DNA from 4 places in the Yersinia canariae genome. Region 2 is predicted to be linked to each of the others. Evidence: predicted binding sites of a transcription regulator. Region 2 holds the regulator's gene; each other region holds the start of a gene.

Region 1 (4,208 bases), 1.0 Mb from region 2:
TAGCCCAAGCACAGGCATTCATTCGCTTGGGTTATTACATTGGTGTGGGGGGAACTATCACTTATGAACGGGCGCAGAAAACTCGACATGTTATGGCGGCATTACCCCTTTCAGCCCTATTGCTGGAGACCGACGCGCCGGATATGCCCCTTGCGGGTTTTCAAGGCCAACCCAATCGGCCAGAGCAAGCCGCGAATGTATTTGCGGTGTTGTGTGAGTTACGCCAAGAAGCGCCATCAGAGATTGCGGCCCATCTTTTGCAAAATAGCCAACGTTTATTTCAATTACCCTCAGTTGATTAATGCCCGCGATAGTCTTTTGATTTCATTATGCAAATCATCCTAATAGTTAGCGTGCTTTCACTTTTTGCTATTTTAATGTGATTTTGGTCACGTTAACTGCTTTGTGTTTGCTTTCAGTTGTGTTTATTTGTGACAGAGATTGTTTGATAGCCAGATCATGCCGGTATAATCCATCCCCACATTATTCAAATACAAATCATTAACAGGATTATCTGCATGCTCATGAGTTTAGTTGGAATGGCAGTACTGATATTAATAGCCGTGCTTCTTTCAAGTAATTTTAGGGCGATTAATATCCGCACTGTAGTTGGGGCATTTATTATTCAGGTGGGTATTGGTGCGCTGGTATTATATGTCCCGGTGGGACGCCGTATCCTTGGCGGGATGTCCGAAGGTGTCGCGAATGTTATTGCTTACGGCAATGATGGGATTTCATTTATGTTTGGCGGCTTGGTTTCCGACAAAATGTTTGAAGTCTTTGGCGGCGGTGGTTTTGTATTTGCCCTGCGAGTATTGCCCGTTATTGTATTCTTCTCCTCTTTAATCGCCGTTTTATATTATCTCGGCGTTATGCAATTGGTGATTAAAGTATTAGGTGGTGGGTTACAGAAGCTATTGGGAACTTCGCGTACTGAATCTCTTTCCGCGACAGCCAATATTTTTGTCGGGCAAACCGAAGCCCCATTGGTCGTGCGGCCCTATATTGCCACTATGACTCAATCTGAATTGTTTGCGGTAATGTGTGGCGGTTTAGCCTCCGTCGCGGGTTCAGTATTAGCCGGTTATGCACAAATGGGCGTGCCGCTGGAATACCTGATTGCGGCCTCCTTTATGGCGGCTCCCGGCGGGTTGTTGTTCGCTAAATTGATGGTGCCAGAAACTGAAAAAACGCACGATACTGTGGATGCTACCACTCTGATTGCTGAAGATGAGCGCCCGGCTAACATCATTGATGCTGCGGCATCGGGTGCGGCTTCCGGTCTGCAATTAGCACTTAATGTCGGCGCTATGCTATTAGCTTTTATCGCATTGATTGCATTGCTAAATGGTATTCTGGGCGGGATTGGCGGCTGGTTTGATTATCCGCAACTCTCTATGGAATTGATTTTGGGCTGGGTATTCTCGCCAATTGCTTATCTGATAGGGATTCCGTGGAGTGAGGCCATGGTAGCAGGCTCCTTTATCGGCCAGAAAATCATTGTGAATGAGTTCGTGGCGTTTATGAATTTCGGTCAATATTTACAAGCTGAAGAGTTAGTTAAAGCAGCGGGTTTACAGGTAGTTTCTGAACATTCAAAAGCCATTATTTCCTTCGCACTGTGTGGTTTTGCTAACTTGTCCTCTGTCGCCATCTTGTTGGGCGGGCTAGGTAGCATGGCACCTAACCGCCGCCATGATATCGCGCGCTTTGGTCTGAAAGCTGTTGCAGCAGGGACTCTGTCGAATCTGATGAGTGCCACTATCGCGGGTTTCTTCCTCGCCCTGTAATTCGGCCAGCTTGATTGGCCATTTTGGTCTGGGCAGTGCTCATTACCGTCACATACTACCTGTATGCTGCGGTTCTTGTGCGCTGTCCGTCCTCAAACAGGAGGCACGACTAACTCCTCATTATTTTATGGTTCCGCCCCATAATCCTGCGGATTCCTCCGCATAAGCTATCCTTGATGCAAGTGGGCGTAATAGTGTCAGTCAGCTATAAATGAGGTTATTTTGTGACTTTAATCACATATAATTTTCATCTGTTACAAGTTACTATTGATTAGTGTGAATTTGAACACATCTCATGTGCTGATATCGTGTTCAAATAGAGCTATAAGTTAGTGCGGTGAGATGGATCTCAATTGCCACCCATACAGGGGCTATCTTCAAGGAACCAAGTCCGCTCGCCAACGTATTGAGCTAGAACTATACGGCTCATAAATAAATACTCAGTTTTGGCAAGGTGCCGGGGCTGAAAAGTGTTGGAGAGTTTTATGACCGATTTAACCGCCTGCGCGAATCTAAATGATTATGCCAAACGCGCGCTGAGTTTAATGGATTTAACCACCCTGAATGACGACGATACCGACGATAAGGTTATTGCTCTGTGTCATCAGGCTAAAAGTCCTGCCGGTAATACAGCGGCAATCTGTATTTATCCTCGCTTTATTCCTATTGCGCGTAAAACATTACGTGAGCAAGGAACACCTGAAATCCGCATTGCAACGGTCACCAATTTCCCTCATGGCAATGATGATATTCCTATTGCGCTGGCTGAAACCCGGGCTGCGATTGCCTATGGTGCGGATGAAGTGGACGTCGTTTTCCCCTATCGCGCTTTAATGGCCGGTAACGATAAAGTCGGTTTTGAATTGGTGAAACAGTGCAAAGAAGCTTGTGCTGATGCCAATGTATTGCTGAAAGTTATCATTGAAACCGGTGAGTTAAAGCAAGAGCATTTGATTCGCCAAGCCTCCGAGATTGCTATCAAAGCCGGGGCTGATTTTATCAAAACCTCCACCGGCAAGGTGCCGGTTAATGCCACGCTGGAAAGTGCCAGCATCATGATGCGCACTATTCGTGACTTGGGAGTGGCGAAAACCGTTGGTTTTAAACCTGCGGGGGGCGTACGTACTGCAGAAGACGCCGCGCAATTCCTGCAACTGGCCGACCAATTGATGGGCGAAGGTTGGGCTGATGCTCGCCACTTCCGTTTTGGCGCATCCAGTCTGTTGGGCAGCTTGTTGACGACATTGGGTCATCAGAGCAACAGCAACAGCACCGGCTACTAACCATTATCTCAGTCATTGAACTGAGCAGATGCACTGCGGGCTATTTTGTCCGCTGTGCCGCTTTTATTTCATAAGCAGGGGGATACCTTGTTTCTCGCACAAGAAATTATCCGTAAAAAACGCGACGGCCAGCCACTGAGCGAAGAAGAAATTCGTTTCTTTATCAATGGGATTCGCGATAACGTGGTTTCCGAAGGGCAGATTGCAGCTCTGGCGATGACCATTTATTTCCATGATATGAGCATGCCAGAACGGGTAGCGCTCACGATGGCCATGCGCGATTCTGGCTCGGTTCTGAACTGGAAGAGTCTAAACCTCAATGGCCCGATTGTGGACAAACACTCCACCGGCGGTGTGGGTGATGTCACTTCCTTGATGCTCGGCCCAATGGTGGCGGCCTGCGGCGGGTACGTGCCGATGATTTCGGGCCGTGGTTTGGGCCACACTGGCGGAACACTGGACAAGCTAGAAGCTATTCCCGGTTTCGATATTTTTCCTGATGACAGCGCATTTCGTAAAATCATTCAGGATGTCGGCGTTGCCATCATCGGCCAAACCAGCTCACTGGCACCGGCGGATAAGCGCTTCTATGCCACCCGCGATATTACCGCCACGGTGGACTCCATCCCACTGATTACCGCTTCTATTCTGGCTAAAAAACTGGCTGAAGGGCTGGATGCGCTGGTAATGGATGTCAAAGTGGGGTCGGGTGCTTTTATGCCGACTTATCAACTATCTGAAGACTTGGCGCAGGCGATTGTCGGCGTTGCCAATGGTGCGGGTTGCAAAACCACCGCATTGTTGACGGACATGAATCAGGTCTTGGCTTCCAGTGCCGGTAATGCGGTTGAAGTGCGCGAAGCGGTGCGTTTCCTGACGGGCGAGTATCGTAATCCGCGCTTGCTGGAAGTGACCATGGCGCTGTGTGTCGAGATGCTGCTGTCTGGCGGGTTGGCACAAGATGACGCTGATGCCCGTGCCAAGCTGCAAGCGGTGTTGGATAACGGTAAAGCGGCAGAAGTCTTTGGCCGCATGGTTGCCGCGCAAAAAGGCCCGAGCGATTTTGTCGAGCGCTACGACAGTTATTTGCCAGCCGCTATGTTGAGCAAGCCAGTATTTGCTGAGCGGCCAGGAA
Region 2 (4,208 bases):
TGGTGAGTAAAATCCAGTAAGGTTTAGGCAGGTGGATCAGGTTGCCGATATAACTGCCAGCAGCCAGGGTGACGCCAATCCGGCCAGCATCACGTAATGCACTGGATTTAAAAGATAAGTAGCCGACAAGCGCCGGCCAGAACGGTTGGGATATCTGGCTGGACATCAAATCACGGTCATACTGCGGGCGCTGGTCGCTCAGAATTTGGGTAATATGACTGATATGGTAATAGCAAAATTGCGCCACTGGATTATTAGGATGTTGCTGGGCAATCTCTTCCAGTTCTACCAGTGCATCACCGGCGCTAAAGCCGGTTTTCGCGCGGTGGTGGTAGAGAATATCATCGGCAATGGTGCGCATTTGCGTTGAGATAATCTGTATATTGCGCTCAAGGACCTTTTCTATAGGTGTCTGCTCAATCAGCTCTTGCGTTTTTTCTGACTGATTCATTGCCGCAGTGATGTGTTCTTGCAAATCGAGGGCCATCTGAAATAGTGTCAGTAACCGTTTTTGCTCTTTCTTGGTGGTGTTAGGAAGCAGGTTAAATTGTTGATAAAGTTGATTAATTTCATCCATGATACCTTGCTGTTTATCCAACAACTGCGGTATTGCCTTTTCCGTTTCCCGGCGCTGGCCAAATAAACGGAATGTCGCATCGCAATAATTGGCCAACAGATGGTAAAGCTGGCTCAATGGCTCACGGATGGGCTGGTCCTTACATAACCGGAACCACAGCCAGGTAAATACGCCGTACCAGAGAGTCCCCACGGCACACATCAATGGGGCTTGCCAGATGGGCGCGCGACCTATCATGCTGAGACTGAAAATCGCGGCAATCAGTGCGGCCGGGAGCAAACGGCCATTGAGCTGACTGATGGCACCACTTATCCCCAATGTTAATGCGAGGCCAAGCAGCACCACTGGCAATGGGATATCCCACAGCAACAGTTGTTGAGTTAGATAGCTACTGAAGGTAAAGAGAGCCCCGCCGACAATCAGTCGCCGGAAGAAATGTTGATGAGGGGTATCTAGCGAAGCAATGTTACAGCAAGCGGGTATCAGGGAGAACATCAACCCCAATCGTAAATCGCCAATAGCAAACCCCAATGCCGCGGGTATGCACAGAACCAGCGTTTGGCGGAGAGCATAGTTAACTTCAGGATGATAAATAAGCCGTTGCCAATTCATGTAGGCCCCAGGAGTTTATTAATCACACAGATGAAGAAAACCAGTGCCGGGTTAGCGGCACTGGTTTATAGGGAACTAACGGGTGCCGTAAACGACAATCGTTTTACCGTGTGCGGAGATCAGATTTTGATCTTCCAGCATTTTTAGTATCCGCCCCACCGTTTCGCGGGAGCAGCCAACGATTTGACCAATTTCCTGGCGGGTAATCTTTATCTGCATCCCATCTGGGTGGGTCATGGCATCGGGTTGTTTTGCCAGATTAAGCAGTGTTTGTGCAATGCGCCCAGTGACATCAAGGAAAGCAAGGTTACCCACTTTCTCAGATGTTATCTGTAAGCGATTCGCCATTTGTGAAGACAGGCGCATCAAGATATCTGGATTTACCTGAATCAACTGACGGAATTTTTTGTAAGAAATTTCAGCCACTTCACAGGCGGTTTTTGCTCTAACCCAGGCACTACGTTCTTGGCCTTCTTCAAATAATCCAAGCTCGCCGATGAAATCTCCCTGGTTTAGATAGGAGAGAATCATCTCTTTACCTTCTTCATCTTTGATAAGCACCGCAACGGAGCCTTTCACGATGTAGTAAAGCGTTTCGGCCTTTTCACCTTGGTGAATTAGCGTACTTTTCGATGGATATTTGTGGATATGGCAATGAGACAGGAACCATTCGAGAGTCGGGTCTGTTTGTGGCTTGCCGAGAACCATTCGCTGTTATCCTCTGTTGTTATCGCTGCCTAATTAACAGGGCTCAGAGTTCCCTGTACGGCGTGCTTATAAAATACACTTTCATTTAGCATATTAATTTGCTCAACTGCCGAAAGGTATAGCCAAGATACGTACCGGGTAGAAACCCTTCACTGAGTATTGAGAAGCTACCCTATTTAATTCTAGAAACAACACTTTCGATTCTGTTTGTAGCACAGGATGAGGCCAGTGTCTTGTGTTGTATCGCTTCAGCATGATGAACATCGGGTTACATTGCCAGTTTGTAAATGAAAGGGTAGTCTGAACCAGAAAATTTAACCGGGAGCAAGAGTTATGCAGGCACGTGTAAAGTGGGTTGAGGGACTGACATTTTTGGGTGAGTCGGCTTCAGGCCATCAAGTTTTAATGGATGGGAATGCGGGCGATAAAGCACCAAGCCCGATGGAAATGTTGTTAATGTCGGCAGGCGGCTGTAGTGCAATTGACGTTGTTTCCATTTTGCAAAAAGGCCGTAACGATGTGCGCGATTGCGAAGTGACGTTAACTTCGCAGCGCCGAGAAGAGGCACCGCGCCTGTTTACGCAAATTAACTTGCATTTTATTGTCAGCGGCAAGGGCTTGACCGATAAAATTGTTGAGCGCGCGGTTGAACTTTCGGCTGAGAAATATTGCTCGGTTTCTCTGATGCTGGGCAAAGCGGCGACCATTACCCACAGTTTTGAAATCCGCGAAGTCGCCTAAGCAAACCCTTCGTCCTTGAAGCTGCGGGGCTGTTAGCTGTGCTCGCTCACCCGAATCACTGACTTATGTAAGCTCATCGGGATGAGTTCGCTTGCCGCCTACCCGCAGCTCCAATGACTTTGGATTGGGATAGTGTTAACCAATTTTTTTCCCTTCCAGCAATTGCTGCACCAATGGCGCCATAATCAACTCCATCGCCAGCCCCATCTTCCCGCCTGGGACTACCAATGTATTGATATTTGAAATAAATGATCCCTGTAGCATCGCCAGTAAGTAGGGAAAATCGATTTGATCCAAACCCCGGAAATGAATGACGACAAAACTTTCATCCAGTGACGGAATGGCTTTGGCGGCAAATGGGTTAGAGGTATCGACGGTCGGTACCCGCTGGAAGTTAATATGGGTGCGCGAGAACTGGGGGGTGATGTAGTTAATATAGTCATCCATGGAGCGCACCACGGAATCCATGACCGCTTCACGGGAATGGCCGCGCTCGCCGGTATCCCGGACTAATTTCTGAATCCACTCCAGGTTAACGATGGGGACTACGCCAACCAGCAAATCTACATGTTTCGCGACATCATGATGTTCAGTCACGACCCCGCCGTGCAGGCCTTCATAAAACAGCACATCAGTCGGCTCGGGTAGCGACTCCCAAGGAGTGAATGTGCCGGGAATCTGGTTATAGGGCACGGCTTCATCATAGGTATGCAAATACTTACGTGAGCGCCCGGTTCCGTGCTCACCGTATTGGGACACACTTTCTTCCAACTGACCAAAATCATTGGCTTCTGGGCCAAAATAGCTGATATGTCGGCCTTGATCCCGCGCTTTACGGATGGCGGCATCCATTTCCGGGCGAGTGTAGCGGTGGAAACTGTCACCTTCAATTTGTGCCGCGCGAATATTCAATTGCTGGAAAATTTTGCGAAACGCCAAACTGGTGGTCGTGGTTCCTGCGCCACTTGAGCCGGTAACGGCTATAACCGGATGTTTAATTGACATATTAGCTGTAACTCCATGGGGTTAGATCCTCAGTGGACAGGCTGAAATTGGCTGTTTTTTTATCGTTAATGGCTATTTTTAGGGCAAAGTGTCCAGCTTGTCACTCTGATTTTACTCGAAGAGTGTGGCGACAACGCGAGGGTTATGGCAACTCTTCTGCCCCGGCACGAAATGCACCACGCGGCATAATATTGATGGTTTCGTGTAGTTCAGACCACACTAATACCGCCTCACGACTCACTAATTGGCGGCGCACATCTTCGACTTTTTGTGCCAATGAGCGCTCTTGCTCGCCGTAATCGGTGCCTTCACGTAACACAAAGGTTTCAAGCAGATTATCCAGTGTTTCACTATCGACTTGCTGCCAGGGGATAATCATGACTGTTGCTCCAAATAGGGGGAAAGCCAGGCTGGAATACGTTGTTCCAACCACATTTGTGGGTGTTTTAATGAGCCGCCGACAAATCCGACATGGCCGCCATGCTCAGTTAACTGATAATCAATGTTACTTGGTAATTCCTGCCGGTTGGGGATAACGTCGGCCGTCATGAATGGGTCATCATTA
Region 3 (4,208 bases), 1.9 Mb from region 2:
CCTGACAGAGGCGGCGTGAGGTCGCAATAATAAGCCCCAGAGCAGTATCAGCCACATCATCAGTCAATACGCCGGGGGTTGTGGTCACGATGATATTGCGCTCGCGGGTGGTGTCCAGGTCCACAGCATCCGTGCCAACACCGAAGATTGAGATAATCTGCACTTCTGGTAATAACGCCAGCACTTCGTTGGTCACACCAATATCACCACGGGTCACAATACCTTTAATATTCTTGCCCTGTTCTGCAAAAAACTCAGCAGTATCCGTAACCTGAAAAAGTTTGTGGACAGTGAAATTTTGTTCCAACTTCTCCGTCAAATAATCCATTACTGGGGCAATAATCAATACAGCCTGTTTGAAAGAAGATGGTTTGCTGTTTTTCATAACGAGTACCTGATTAGGTCAATAAATCAAAAACCAGAATGGCGACGGATAATCATCGGATGACAGAGCCATTCAGCGAATGTCGTTATGAGACCTGTTTTCAATGTTTTATTTTGTGATGCAGGTCACTGTAAATCATGTTAAGAAAACATGTTACCGGTAACGTGATCGACCTATCATTGATCTAGCTGAATTGTTTCAGCTCATCAAGTCAGGGTTAATGATTGATATAACGCCTTAATCAAAATGTTATGAATTGGCGTTATTTGTTATCCCCAGGGATATTATTATGGCGGGTCATCAGGAAGGAACATTCACGGCTACTGAACAGAACAATGGCCGTGATGAATGATTAGCATACCTCTCAGCCACTGAGGAAATATTAGATAGTCCCGCCGAGTGAAATGCGATAATGCAAGTCAACCTGTTCAATTGTCGGGATTTTTTTTATTTTCTTGATCAAGATTTCAGCAGCTACTTTGCCCATTTCAAAACGCGGGGTGGTGACACTGGCCAGCACGGGTGTGGTTGCCTGGCCGATATCCAGCCCATGAAAACCGGAAATGGCCATTTCCGCTGGCACCGAAATGCCTAATTTCAAGCATTCTTGTAACACCCCCACCGCCATGTCGTCATTGGTACAGAAAATAGCATCAACTTGGGGATACATTTGTCGTGCCAATGCCAACATCCCGGCACCAATAGAGACTGATGAGACTTTGTTGGGAGTAATATGCAGTGGCGCAAAACCTGCATCACTCATTGCTTGGCTATATCCTTGATAACGTTTGCGATCCCGGACATCAGACATGGAACCAAAATAGACAACATTTTGTTTTCCACTCGCCAGTAATGTCGCCGTCATGTCGTAGGCGGCCTGATAATTATTAAAACCTACTGTAATGCGGTTGAATTGTGGTTCCAGATCCATCACTTGCGCTACTGGTAGCTCTGAAGCATTCAGATACTTATCCGCACGTAAAGTATGCTCAGAATCGGTGAGTATCAATCCGGAAATTTGACAGGAAAGCAGGTTAACTATCTGTTCTTCTTCACGTTCTTTATTGTAGTTATAGTTAACCACCAGAGTCTGGTAGCCACTGCTGGCCGTGACTGACTCAATACCCGCCAGCAAGTCGGAGAAAATCTGGTTATTAAAGGAAGGCACTAAGATACCAATTCTCGGGCTTTTTTGGTTGAGGCCAGTTTCCCCGTCTGAATCAGCACTGTAATTGACCTCAGCCATGACTTGGGCAATGCGTTCGCCGGTTTCGGGAGCCACTTTTTCCGGCGTGCGCAGGTAGCGGCTGACGGTCATTTTGGTCACGCCGGCTAGTAACGCGATATCCTGTAACGTAACACGCTGGTTTTTCATGGCATATACCTGAAACAAGAGTGCGAAATGAATAAAGTGATTATGCACTGTTAGCGGCGGTAATGAAAAGTATGTTACAAGTTTAAAATGCAATAACAATCATGCTTTCTATTATTTAGTTATATTATTATCAATAAGTTAACCAGATTCACCATCCATAAATGGGCAAAGACCCCACAAATAGTCGTATTTTCCTGTCCTCAAGGCGATATCGCTCACGTAAGCGGTAACAGCTTGCCGTAACATGATTTAAAGTGATCTCCATCACAGTTTAGTAAGGCGGAAAACGGTTTGATAAGCACATGTTTTCAAGCAGTCATATTTATTGGAAGTTTAGATTTTATCACTGCTGTTGTTATTAAATTAATCAGCCATCAATTATATTTATTTTATATGTCGCTTCATTAGCGCCATCAGGAATTCACTATGAAGAATTTATTTTCGTTAGAAAACCGCAAAGTATTAATTACTGGGTCCGCTCAAGGTATTGGATTTCTATTAGCGAAAGGCCTTGCTGAATTTGGTGCAGAAATAATAATTAATGATATTACGGCAGAGCGAGCAGAAAAAGCAGTCGCCGAATTACGTGCCAGCGGTTTTATTGCTCATGCAGCCGCATTTAATGTGACTGACCATGATGCTGTTAATGATGCTATTGCGCAAATAGAAAGTAGCATTGGTGCTATTGATATTTTAATTAACAATGCCGGTATTCAGCGCCGCCATGCTTTTACCGAATTCCCAGAAAAAGATTGGGACGATGTGATCGCGGTAAATCAGAAATCAGTATTCTTGGTTTCACAAGCGGTCTCCCGCTATATGGTTAAACGCCAACGCGGTAAAATTATTAATATTTGCTCAATGCAAAGTGAATTAGGCCGCGACACTATCACGCCATATGCCGCATCTAAAGGGGCGGTGAAGATGTTGACCCGCGGAATGTGTGTTGAGCTGGCCCGATACAATATTCAGGTCAATGGTATCGCACCGGGTTATTTCAAAACGGATATGACAAAAGCGCTGGTGGATGATAAAGCCTTCACCGATTGGTTGTGCAAACGGACACCTGCTGCTCGTTGGGGTGACCCGGAAGAGTTAATTGGCGCGGCGGTATATCTGTCTTCCAAAGCATCTGACTTTGTTAATGGTCACCTGTTGTTTGTCGACGGTGGGATGTTAGTGGCGGTTTGATCTTGGTACTGAATCTGCGGGGGGTATTAGCTACGTTCTCTTGCCCAAATCCCTTACCACCTACCCGTAACCCATTACTTTGGTTAGATAACTCGTCAGGTACAGAGGAACATTATGTCAGGTAAATGCATTATTGTTATGGGCGTATCCGGTACAGGAAAATCCTGTGTTGGACAGGCGCTGGCACAGGCACTTTACGCCAAATTTATTGATGGCGATGACCTGCATCCTCGCGCCAATATCCAAAAGATGGCATCAGGCCAGCCGTTGAATGATCAAGATCGCGCTCCCTGGCTTGAGCGGTTAAGTGATGTGGCGTACAGCCTGCAACAAAAAAACGAAGTGGGTTTTTTAGTGTGCTCAGCACTGAAAAAGCAGTATCGCGACCGTCTGCGTGAAGGTAATCAAGGGATTCGCTTTCTGTGGCTGACGGGTGACTACGATTTGGTATTGCACAGAATGCAGCAGCGGGCTGGGCATTTTATGCCGGAGAGCCTGTTAAAGAGCCAGTTCGCGACACTAGAAGCACCTGATGCCCGTGAGCCGGACATCATTCCAATCGATATCTCGCCTGACATTGCCGGTGTTGTTGAGCACTGCATTGCCGCACTGGCACAAGAAAATAACGTCAGTCACTGTGCTTAAGCACCCGGCATGATGTATACGCAGAAATATAGGAATAGTTATGATACTTGATGAATTGAAAAGCGCGGTGAATAACCCACTTTATCCGGATGCTATCCGCCGTACACTGGCCGCTATCAGTAAGATGGATTTAGCCAATCTGCCCGCAGGTGAGCAAGACATTGAAGGCCGTGAAATTTACCTGAACCACATTATTGCCGCGACCAAACCCTTGTATGAGCAAGCCCCTGAATTGCATCGTTATTACATTGATATTCATATTTTGTTGGAAGGCAGTGAGGTCATTGGCGCGTCACCATCGACTCAGGGCCAGCGCCCGACCATGAATTTTGATACCGAGCGGGATTACGGCTTGTTTGAGGGGATTAGTACCGAAACGTTGTTAACACTGGCTCCGGGTGATATCGCACTGCTGTTCCCCGGCGAGTTACATCGGCCAATGGGGACTCTGGGGGATATTGCGCCGCTGCGCAAAATTGTGGTGAAGGTAGCAGCGCATCTTATTTGATCGAATAACTCTTTCGGTCGTTAGCGTTTCACCGTTCACCTTGCGCAAGTGAGGTGAACACTAAGCGGTGATTAACCACAGTTAGACGCGTTCTTACGGCAGAC
Region 4 (4,208 bases), 1.9 Mb from region 2:
GAGCAGTATCAATTGTTCTTGGCAAGCTGTTGGCGTAGGTAAATACCGTCGTGGGTGCCGGACATCCTGTTGATTTTAATAATTTAGTATCTGCTAACCACTCGCGGAAATACCCACCCATCATCGCCTCAAGTTCTGCGCCTTTTGGCGTCAGATAACCCCCAGGGGTGGTCCATTGCGGCCATTTATCCGGTGTTGCACTGGAAAGCATATCGCCATAATTCACCAGCGGTGCACGGATACCGTGACGGCTCATCACCAAAACCTGTTCAAGCTTATAATTATCGCTTTTATCTTGAGCCATAACATGGGTTGAAGCAGGTAGGAGTATTGCCAATAAGGTCAGGGTATACGCCGTCTTTACTTTTATCATCTCAAGCTCCGTCATCCAGTTGGTGGTATATACCCTTCTCATTCGATGTTACGGAAATAACCGTAACACTCATTATGATGGATATAAGAATCGGTAGACTTTCAATTGCTACAGATTTGTGACAACAGATATGATAGACACAGATGAGGGGTAAAAGCGGAGTCTTATCACAGTTCCGCTAATTGTTTTTATATCGAGTAATCTGAATGTTAGTGCTGGCTTGCTTTTTTAGCTCTGCTTAGCGCTGAGATTGACACAGCGCTATTTTAATCAGAAATCATTTCCTACCGGGCATATCCGGAATAATTAAATCCCCACGTAACGCATATGATCCCAGCACACTTTTGGTTTTCTCATTAAGCCATGTCACTATTTTCGCCGCCATCGCATCCATCGAATATTCAATCGCAGGAATTGTCGGAACGCCCGGATAATGTAACGACCCGGCTAGGCTAAATACCATAATGTCATCAGGAACGGATTTATTAAATGCCTGGAGCTGTGGAATAACACTTTGTGCTTCCCGCTCATCAGCGACCAGTAAGGCATTAAAATTGAGTGTCGCACTGCTATTAAGCAGCACTTGCAACGCAACCGATGAAGAGGTGGAATCCATAAAAATCAGGTCACGATTGAAAGGTAAAAAGTTATTTTCCAGTGCTCGCTTATAGCCTAAGAGCACTTCGTCCACATACCCGCTGGTATCCGGATTTATTAAGGCAATTTTTCTTCTGCCCTGTTTTATTAAATAATTACAGGCGGTTTCGGCGGCAAAAGCATGATCGAAATGGATACTGTTGGTAGCATCAACATCCATACAATCAACCAGAATAATACTGTCGTCCGCGAGATTGAGCGGAAAACGAGCACCAATGATCAGCACGTCATCACACAAACCGCAGGTCAACTCATCCAGAGCCTGCATAACTTCAGCTTTGTTATTGGCAAAACGCAACAACAGATGCTTTTGATGCTGACTCAGATGTTTTTCAAGTGCGTACAGATAACCGGTTGTTTGGTTTATATTTTCCTGCGCACAGATAACGCCAATACAGCCGGTTGACTGACTTAATAATGATTGCGCGATAACATTTGGTCGATAATTGAGTTCATCGACCGCTTTTAACACGGCCAGGCGGCTAGCTTCCTTAACGCCACGTGAACCACTCAACACCCGTGATACTGTGGCTTTAGAAACCCCAGCTAAACGTGATACATCGTTGATTGTAGACATGATTCTCTCCTCGGCAGGCTTTAGTCCTTGCCTGTCATTCCTAAATACAGCTCTGGCCCCACTATTGCAGCTTCCTGAGTATAATCGTTTCCATTTGTCATGGAAACCGAATTTCCATCACTATCCAAAATAGTTATCCAAACTCCAAAGCTGTGATGTTCATCAAATAAATAATCCCTTTATATACTGGACTTTGATGGCTATCACAGTTCCATTCTCTTTGGATGGAAAACGGTTTCCGTATGATATCCAATCATTGCCGAAACAACCGCATTACCTAATTGGAAAACGGTTTCCATAGAGTGTCAAAACTGTTTTTCACACTGATTTTTATATTTTGAGGATGGTTGTCGATGTTCAAGATTATGTTGTGTTGTTCCGCCGGTATGTCCACCAGCATGCTGGTGAGGAAGATGCGGACAGTTGCCGAGGAAAGAGGAATACCTGTCGAGATTGATGCTTTTGGCGTATCTGAATTTGATACTCAGTTTCCACGCTATCAGGTAGTTCTGCTCGGGCCGCAAGTGAAATACATGTTAGGTATGCTCTCAGAAAAGGCCGCTGCTCACGGTATTCCCGTTCAGTCCATAGATATGATGGATTACGGAATGCAGCGCGGCGATAAAGTCCTGGACTATGCACTGTCGCTCATTAACGCGACCCACTAAGAAGGTGTTCAAATGAGTTCTCTCTATCAATCGATGGTTGCTGTTATTGAACAATCTATTACTCCGTTAGCCGGACGTCTCGGGCAGCAAAAATATGTTATTGCTATTCGTGATGGCTTTACCGCAGCACTGCCTTTCATGATCATCGGCTCATTTATGCTGGTGTTTATTTTCCCTCCATTCTCGGCTGATACCACGATGGGATTCGCCCGGTCATGGCTGGACTTCTCTCAGACCTATCGTGCTCAACTCATGCTGCCATTCAATCTGAGCATGGGGGTCATGACATTTTTCATTTCAGTCGGGGTAGGTGCCAGTCTGGGCCGACAGTTTAATCTCGATCCGGTAATGACTGGCTTACTGGCATTTATGGCCTTCTTACTCGTTGCTGCCCCCTTTGCCGACGGCAAAATCTCGACTCAGTATCTTTCTGGTCAAGGGATCTTCACTGCGCTGATTACCGCTATTTATTCCACCCGCGTTTATGCCGCATTGAAGCAACACAATATTACTATTCGCTTGCCGAAAGAGGTGCCAACCGGTGTTGCGCGCTCTTTTGAAATCCTGATCCCCGTACTGGTCATTATTGCCACACTGCATCCTCTCAATTTATTCATTGAATCGCAGACCGGCATGATCATTCCAGAAGCTATCATGCATTTACTGGCTCCATTAGTTTCTGCATCAGACTCTTTGCCAGCAATGTTACTGTCAGTATTGCTGTGCCAAATTTTTTGGTTCTCTGGTATTCACGGTTCACTGATTGTTACGGGCATCATGAGCCCTTTCTGGATGACCAATCTGGCTGCAAACCAGGCCGCACTAGCTGTCGGCGCAACATTACCGCATATCTATCTGCAAGGTTTTTGGGATCACTACTTACTGATTGGCGGCGTAGGTTCCACATTACCACTGGCATTCCTGTTGTTGCGGAGCAAAGTCACTCATTTACGCACCATTGGTAAATTAGGTGTAGTACCAAGCTTCTTCAATATTAATGAACCTATCTTGTTTGGTGCTCCAATCATTATGAACCCAATAATGTTCATACCTTTTATCTGCGTACCGATGATCAATGCCATTCTGGCTTATAGCGCAACTAAATTGGGATGGTTGGCTCAAGTGGTTTCCCTGACTCCGTGGACAACACCGGCTCCGATTGGTGCATCTTGGGCGGCAAACTGGGCCTTTAGCCCTGTAGTTATGTGCTTGATATGTATGATGGTTTCAGCCGTGATATATCTGCCATTCCTGCGTGCTTATGAACGTTCGTTGTTAAAAACCCAAGTGGAAAAAGCCCAGGACACCGCCCCATCACTGTCAGATACCGTCCGTAGCAATTGATACCGACTAATTAATAAAGAGACCAGATTAATGAAATATCTATTTCCAGATAACTTCTGGTGGGGCAGTGCCAGCTCTGCACTGCAAACTGAGGGGGAAAGCCTGCACGGTGGCAAAAGCCCTACGACTTGGGATGCCTGGTACGCCAGTCAACCGTCGCGCTTTCATCAGCAGATTGGCCCGAATGAAACATCAACATTCTATCGCCACTGGCAGCAGGATATTGCGCTACTCAAGCAACTGAATCACAACAGTTTTCGTACATCACTGAGTTGGTCGCGCTTGATTCCAAATGGTGTTGGTGCAGTTAATCCTGAAGCTGTCACCTTCTATAACAATGTGATAGACGAACTGTTGGCCCAAGGTATTACGCCCTTTATTACCCTGTTCCACTTTGACATGCCGATGGCGATGCAAGAGATAGGCGGCTGGGAAAACCGTGAAGTGATTGAGGCCTGGAAGCACTATGCGCAAGTGTGCTTTGAACTGTTCGGTGACCGGGTTAAGCATTGGTTTACCTTTAATGAGCCAATCGTTCCGGTGGAAGGCGGCTATCTGTATGACTTCCACTATCCCAATGTGGTGGATT

What was found. Region 2 encodes CRP, which controls carbon source genes, mostly activating them, when cyclic AMP is high. Its sites were predicted from a motif close to ATGTGANNNNNNTCACAT; they were not measured.
Region 1: the regulator CRP is predicted to act here: its motif matches at 2,013-2,030, upstream of deoC (deoxyribose-phosphate aldolase).
Region 3: the regulator CRP is predicted to act here: its motif matches at 2,013-2,030, upstream of idnO (gluconate 5-dehydrogenase).
Region 4: the regulator CRP is predicted to act here: its motif matches at 1,758-1,775, upstream of F0T03_RS07325 (PTS sugar transporter subunit IIB).

What each region holds. Positions count from the first base shown of each region.
Region 1 is NZ_CP043727.1:719,236-723,443, forward strand. It holds gene F0T03_RS03420 (TatD family hydrolase) at 1-302, shown strand, start outside; gene F0T03_RS03425 (NupC/NupG family nucleoside CNT transporter) at 519-1,790, shown strand; gene deoC (deoxyribose-phosphate aldolase) at 2,276-3,073, shown strand; gene deoA (thymidine phosphorylase) at 3,161-4,208, shown strand, end outside.
Region 2 is NZ_CP043727.1:4,391,165-4,395,372, reverse strand. It holds gene F0T03_RS20225 (YccS/YhfK family putative transporter) at 1-1,189, opposite strand, end outside; gene crp (cAMP-activated global transcriptional regulator CRP) at 1,265-1,897, opposite strand; gene F0T03_RS20215 (OsmC family protein) at 2,231-2,638, shown strand; gene F0T03_RS20210 (phosphoribulokinase) at 2,774-3,643, opposite strand; gene F0T03_RS20205 (YheU family protein) at 3,786-4,022, opposite strand; gene F0T03_RS20200 (hydrolase) at 4,019-4,208, opposite strand, start outside.
Region 3 is NZ_CP043727.1:1,621,385-1,625,592, reverse strand. It holds gene F0T03_RS07655 (2-hydroxyacid dehydrogenase) at 1-385, opposite strand, end outside; gene F0T03_RS07650 (substrate-binding domain-containing protein) at 768-1,760, opposite strand; gene idnO (gluconate 5-dehydrogenase) at 2,187-2,951, shown strand; gene F0T03_RS07640 (gluconokinase) at 3,066-3,596, shown strand; gene F0T03_RS07635 (NanQ anomerase/TabA/YiaL family protein) at 3,637-4,104, shown strand.
Region 4 is NZ_CP043727.1:1,550,539-1,554,746, reverse strand. It holds gene agp (bifunctional glucose-1-phosphatase/inositol phosphatase) at 1-373, opposite strand, end outside; gene F0T03_RS07330 (LacI family DNA-binding transcriptional regulator) at 651-1,607, opposite strand; gene F0T03_RS07325 (PTS sugar transporter subunit IIB) at 1,961-2,275, shown strand; gene F0T03_RS07320 (PTS sugar transporter subunit IIC) at 2,288-3,619, shown strand; gene F0T03_RS07315 (glycoside hydrolase family 1 protein) at 3,650-4,208, shown strand, end outside.